Regions from separate parts of the Robertmurraya mesotrionivorans genome, predicted to be linked through region 1. Evidence: a T-box and tRNA genes for the amino acid it is inferred to sense, from the RefSeq annotation. Region 1 holds a T-box; the other holds one or more tRNA genes.

Region 1 (3,426 bases):
TTCGTTACTTCCTCTAATAATTCCTCATCGACAGGAATCGTCCAGCCTTGCTCTTCTTCTAACTTAGAAATTTGGGAGAGAATTGCGTCTTTTCTTTCTTCTGCATTCGCAATAACAAATTCACCTAAAAGCTTAGTTACATACTCTTCTGGTGAACCGATTTCTACTTCTTTCCCTAGGAAACGATGCCCGTTTGTACGATTGCTTGTCGATACATTCGTGATCGTAAATGGGATAATCTCTGTTCCATATATAGGAAGTAACCATTTAATTGGACGAATATATTTTAGTGTTTCATTTGCCCAACGCATATTTTTAGGGAATGTTAGTCCGGTAATAATATGTTCTATCTCCGGAAGTATCTCTTTCGTCGCTTGCCCCTTTGTAAACTTTCGTACATGAGCATACTCAACCCCATTAATCTCTTTAAAATATATATCCTCAACAGACATTCCTTGACCTTTAGTAAATCCTACTGCTGCTTTTGACCAATTCCCTTCGTGGTCAACGGCGATTTTTTTAGCAGGTCCTTTTGCCTCTTCCTCAACATCCTCTTGGCTAGTACTAACACCGTAAGCAATGACAGCTAGACGTCTTGGAGTAGAAAAATGAGTGATGGAATCAAATGAAATCTTTTTCTCTTTTAGCCAGTTCTCTATTTTTGATGTTAATTGTTCAATTGACCCTGTAACGAAACGAGCCGGCATCTCCTCAAGCCCGATTTCAATTAATAAATCTTGCTTATTCATGTGTATCTTCCCCCTTTTGCTGTAGAATTGGGAATCCTAACTTTTCTCTCTCTTCATAGAACGTTTTAGCTACCTTTCTTGCTAGGTTTCTACATCGACCGATAAAACCAGTACGTTCAGTAACCGAAATGGCGCCTCTAGCATCCAGAAGATTAAATACATGAGAGCATTTTAAGACATAGTCATAAGCGGGATGAACAAGACCTTCGTTCATTTGACGATGTGCTTCTTTTTCATAAATGTTAAACAGATTAAAAAGCATTTCAGGATCTGATGTTTCAAAAGTATATTTTGAGTGCTCATATTCAGGCTGTAAGAAAATATCACGAACGGTAAATCCGTTGGTCCACTCTAGATCAAATACATTTTCCTTTTCTTGAATATATGAAGCAAGGCGCTCGATTCCATAAGTTATTTCAACTGAAACAGGCTTACACTCAAGTCCCCCTACCTGTTGGAAATATGTAAATTGGGTTATCTCCATGCCGTCTAACCATACTTCCCAACCAAGCCCTGCACATCCAAGCGATGGATTTTCCCAATTATCTTCTACAAAACGAATATCGTGCTGAAGAGGATCAATTCCCAGCGCCTTCAACGAATCAAGATAAATTTCCTGAATATTGTCAGGAGAAGGCTTCATAATCACTTGGAATTGGTGATGTTGGTACAAGCGATTAGGGTTTTCACCGTATCTTCCGTCGGCTGGTCGTCTTGACGGCTCCACATACGCCACATTCCATGGTTCAGGGCCAATTGCACGTAAGAATGTGTAGGGGCTCATGGTACCTGCTCCCTTTTCTACATCGTAAGCTTGCATTAAAATACATCCTTGATCAGACCAATGCTTTTGCAAAGTTAAAATCATGTCTTGAATATTCATCGTACACCTCCAAAATTTATCGCATAAGAGATGATCATTTTTGGCAAACAAAAAAACTCCCGTCTCCTATGCCTTTGAGCATAGGGACGAGAGTTACCCGCGGTTCCACCCTATTTGCCGACGATAAAAACGTCAGCCACCTTAATCCGAAATTGCTCGGGAACGCCCTTCCTTAACACTCTATTCCTAGCTTACACCGTCCTAGGATCGCTTCTAAGTAGAGAAAGTTAAGTACTCCTTTCCTTCAACGCAAATATTAAATTTAATTTGAATCTTAGCTGAAACAAAGGTCGTTGTCAACTCTTAAAAGTCATTACTTCCTAATTGGCTAATCTGATTCAGAAATTTTTTTGTTTTTAAATGTAAACCGGAGTATTCATCATAATAAGCATTAATAATTTTTTTAAGCTCATCCTTTGTTTCTTGCTTTACAGATATATTCCCTAACCTACTCATATCAATAAAATAAAATAAACGAAGTAGTTTTACTGTTGATTGTGAGATTTTATAGTGATATGGATCCTTTTCCAAACAGCGATGACAGATAAATCCACCCTCTCTAATTGAAAAAGAAAAATGACCGTCTGTACTTCCACAAACGGCACATTGATTAAGGACGGGATACAACCCTAATGTATTCAACATTTTCACTTCAAAAATATGAACAATAATTTCTGGGTCATAGCCTTCGTTAATATAATTTAGCGTTTGATATAGCATCTCAAATAAAAAAGGATTTGCCTTTTTTTCGTCAGTGCTTTTATCTGTTAGATCAATAACGTAACTTGCATAAGCGGTTAGGAAGATATCCTCCTTGATTGACCGCATCGAGGAAAGCATTTCACCTTGCTGCAAACTCCCTAGTCCGCTGCCTGTTTGCACTAGGAATTGACCGTATGTAAAAAGCTGAGTGATGGCAGCTAAACGGCTGTTTGGCTTTTTTGCGCCGCGTGCCATCACCCCAATTTTCCCCCATTCACGTGTGAATAGAGTGACTATTTTATTTGTTTCACCATAATGATTTGTTCGAATGACGATGCCTTCGCATTTTTGAAACATCTAGAACACCATCCTAGTACGAGACAAACCTAGAGATATGGAAATTCAACCTCTGCTAGCTCATCATCCTGATTCCCGGGTATGTCTTGATTCTCCTTCTCTAACTCCTTAAAGAGCAGATAAGTGTCAATGTTACCTGTCTGCGAAAAAACTTTCCAGGTAAAATCCATCATCAAAAACCCCCACCTTTCAAATAGTTGACTAGCAATAAATCCAAATCGTTACCATTATCATAGCCTTGTCTACCAAAAATAATGAGTCGAAAATATTGTTAATAAAAAAGGTGCATAAACTAGAAAGATGAATAATAATCTAAAAATGGTAAATCAATATTCGTCCTCACGGAACCCAAAATCTCTCAGTTGGGACATTTTGTTGCGCCAATCCTTCTGAACCTTAACCCATAATTCTAAAAATACTTTTGTTCCCAACAAGTTCTCAATATCCTGCCTTGCACGTTTTCCAATTTCCTTTAACATGCTTCCTTGTTTACCAATAATAATTCCTTTTTGGGAATCACGTTCTACGATAATGGTTGCCATAACGTGTACGACATCTTTGTCTTCTAAGCGTTCCATTTTCTCAATAACAACCGCTAATGAATGAGGAATTTCTTCTCTTGTTAAATGCAATGCCTTCTCACGTATTAGCTCTGACACGATAAATCTTTCTGGATGATCTGTTACTTGGTCGGCTGGATAATACTGAGGTCCTTCAGGAATATATTTCTTAATC
Region 2 (3,426 bases), on a different contig from region 1:
CATTTCCATAAATCGAAGCTGTATCAATACTTCTATACCCATGACGTATAGCTGTTTTTATTGCATGAACCAATTCTGGCCCGTCTTCTACTTTAAAAACACCAAGTCCAAACCAAGGCATGTTTACCCCATTATTTAAAGTAGTCGTTTCTTGTAAATGTTTATTAATCATCTATTAGCCCTCCATTAGATCTTTTTTTTCAAGAATTAGGCTTACACCAGTTAAAATGACAGCTCCAAATACCATTAACGAACCAATCCATGCGGTATGAATCAATCCTATCTGTTCGGTTATTATTCCGCCAACATAAGAACCAACGGCTATACCTGCATTAAAAGCAGCAATGTTTATAGCTGATGCAACATCTACTGCCCCAGGGACGAAGCGTTCTGCAAGCATTACGACATATACTTGAAGGCCGGGAACGTTCATAAAGGCAAAGAGCCCCATGAATAAAATTGTTAGTATACCCACCACTTTGAACGGTGCAGTAAAGCTTAATATGAGGAGAATCACTGCCTGAATGAGAAACATATAAAATAAAGACTTGAGCGGTTTATGATTTGCTAGTCGACCACCTATGACATTTCCAAGCGCAATGGCAATACCATATACGAGTAAAACGACAGCAACTAATTCCTCTTTAATACCTGTAATACTTTGAAGCAATGGAGTTAAATACGTAAATACTACGAATGTCCCTCCATATCCTAATGCCGTAATAATGAACATTAGTAACAAACGTCCATTTCTTACTAAGTTTAACTGCTCACGGAATGTTGTTTTGTTCCCTTTGGGTAGTTCGGCCGGAACGAGGATGCTATTTGCAATTAAGGCTATTATTCCGACAATAACAATAGCAACAAATGCTGATCGCCAACCGACCTGTTGACCGATAAAGGTACCGATAGGAACTCCGGTAATTGTTGCAACCGTTAGCCCTGTAAACATAATGGAAATGGCACTAGCACGACGGTTTTCTGGAACTAGGCTCGCTGCAATCGTAGAGCCAATTGACATAAATACACCATGGGAAAATGCTGATAATACTCTTGCTGCAAGTAAAACACCTATTGATGTTGCTGAAGCTGCTAGACTATTCCCGATTATAAAAACCAGCATAATCCAAAGTAGTAGCTTCTTTTTCGACATACTCGAAGTAATCGAAGTTAAAATTGGGGCACCTACCGTGACTCCTAGTGCATATAAAGAGACTGTTAGGCCAGCCATTGTAACAGATATTTGTAAATCCTTTGCAATGAGAGGAAGCAACCCAACACTAATAAATTCGGTTGTCCCAATCGCAAAAGCACTAATTGCTAATGCTAATAAAGCAAATGTACTTCTCTTTCTATCTAACTTCATTATTTCCCTCCTATTTTTTACCGTTGATATGATTCCTTGGTGTATTTCATCAACAAATGCTATTATGATTCATAGAGTTCAATTAGGAAAGAACGCACTTTTAAGTGATATAGATACCTTTTAGTAAGGTAGGTACTTTTTAGTGCCTATAGGAAGGAGAATAAAAGTGGAGAAAAAGAAGTACAACATAGGTGTCGAAGCCACATTAGAGGTGATTGGGGGGAAATGGAAATGCGTCATTCTATGCCACCTTACACATGGAAAAAAGCGAACAAATGAACTAAAGCGATTAATGCCAAATATTACTCAAAAAATGTTAACACAGCAATTACGTGAGTTAGAGGAAGATGGAGTCATCAAACGAATTAGTTATAATCAGGTTCCTCCTAAAGTGGAATATGAACTCAGTGAATATGGAAAAAGTCTACAATCAATTTTGGATTCGCTATGTGCATGGGGAGAATCTCATATTACAAAGGTATACGGAGATAAAAATGAGGTTTTAGAGGAAAGTATATTAAATCAAAAATAGTTTTAGATGATCAAAATCCCCGTTTACTATAAGAACGGGGGATTAAAAAAACGCAGTACAACGTTTTTATAAACGGCATACTGCGTTGCTTATATGTATGGAGCGGGTGATGAGAATCGAACTCACGACATCAGCTTGGAAGGCTGAGGTTTTACCATTAAACTACACCCGCAAATATGTGATTCATATTTGGTACTTTTATATAATACAAAGATTCCTAAAAAAAATCAAGTATTTTGTCGAACTTTTTTTCATGTAAGGACAAAGCGTATTTTTCCCTATTGTTCTTGTTAAAAGATGTACATTCTCATAAAATAAGAAATAGAATATATCGCGCTAGGAGGGGCACATGGATGAGTGAACTTTTTCAAGGTCTACTGATTAATTTATTATTCATTCTTCTATCCATTTTGCTACTCAACTTATTAATCCTAGCCAAACACAATATTTATACCTATCGATTTGGCAAGCTGCACCTCTTCCTTTTGTCTTCCCTCTTAATGATTGTTAGTATTCTTTTGTCTGTTAAAGTTGATGAAGGCTTTGTTTATGACTTGCGCTTCATCCCTTTTCTACTTGGATGTATCTACGGTGGCAGACCCATTATATTAGGTTTGGCTAGCGTCATGATCCTAATCCGACTCCCCTTTGGTGGAAACGGTATTTGGGTTACCATTATTCTTGCAGTCATCTACACAGTTGTTATGATTTATATGTATCCAAATTTATTAAAAAAGCCTCTTTATAGCCGACTATTTCTTTTTACTTTTCTATCTTTTTTATATTCAGTGGTAGGTTTTTTAATTCCATCTATTTTATTTGATTTTGATCAGACCTTTTCTTATTTCATCTATGTAATGGTCCTAACAGCTTCTACATTTTTTGTTTGTTACTTGTGTGAAGTACTTCGAACCTTTCATCTTTTGCAAATGGAATCGATTAAGTTTGAAAAAATGGAAACGGTCAGCCATTTAGCTGCTAGTATTAGTCATGAAGTACGAAATCCATTAACGGTTGTGAGAGGATTTTTACAATTAGTACATGAACATTCGGATACGCCTGAGGATTGTAAAACCTATACTTCTCTTGCCATTGCCGAAGCAGATCGTGCATCGGAGATTATTAATGAATATCTCACCTTTGCTAGACCACATCCTGAAGTGGAATTGCCACTCGACTTGGAACAAGAGATTCAAAAGTGTGTTGAAATCATTCGTCCCCTTGCCAACAAACAAGGAATAACGATTGAAACAGCTTTTTTACATAACCACCCGATAACTGGTGATCCACATAAATTCCAGCAAATACTGCTGAATATCTCGAAAAATGGTATCGATGCTATGAAATCTGGAGGTATATTATTTTTGTTCACGAAAGAGAATGAGAATGGTGTCCATCTAAGTATTACAGACACTGGTATTGGTATGACATCAGAACAAGTCGCCAGATTAGGTGAGCCGTTCTTTTCATTAAAAGGTAACAAGGGGACTGGTTTAGGAATGATGGTCGTATTTCGTATTGTCGAAAG

The links. The T-box of region 1 lies ahead of glyQ (glycine--tRNA ligase subunit alpha). A T-box ahead of a tRNA ligase gene usually reads a tRNA of that ligase, here a tRNA-Gly.
Region 2: it encodes a tRNA-Gly, which carries the amino acid that the T-box ahead of glyQ (glycine--tRNA ligase subunit alpha) is inferred to sense. The anticodon was not compared.

Annotation. Positions count from the first base shown of each region.
Region 1 covers NZ_JBPCCH010000001.1:388,436-391,861, reverse strand. Annotated here, with positions in the region: gene glyS (glycine--tRNA ligase subunit beta) at 1-749, opposite strand, end outside; gene glyQ (glycine--tRNA ligase subunit alpha) at 742-1,632, opposite strand; T-box leader at 1,712-1,889, opposite strand; gene recO (DNA repair protein RecO) at 1,936-2,691, opposite strand; gene ACRX5O_RS01930 (YqzL family protein) at 2,721-2,864, opposite strand; gene era (GTPase Era) at 3,018-3,426, opposite strand, start outside.
Region 2 covers NZ_JBPCCH010000028.1:45,586-49,011, forward strand. Annotated here, with positions in the region: gene ACRX5O_RS23185 (aldo/keto reductase) at 1-169, opposite strand, end outside; gene ACRX5O_RS23190 (MFS transporter) at 176-1,366, opposite strand; gene ACRX5O_RS23195 (winged helix-turn-helix transcriptional regulator) at 1,533-1,898, shown strand; tRNA gene ACRX5O_RS23200 (tRNA-Gly) at 1,997-2,070, opposite strand; gene ACRX5O_RS23205 (ATP-binding protein) at 2,252-3,426, shown strand, end outside.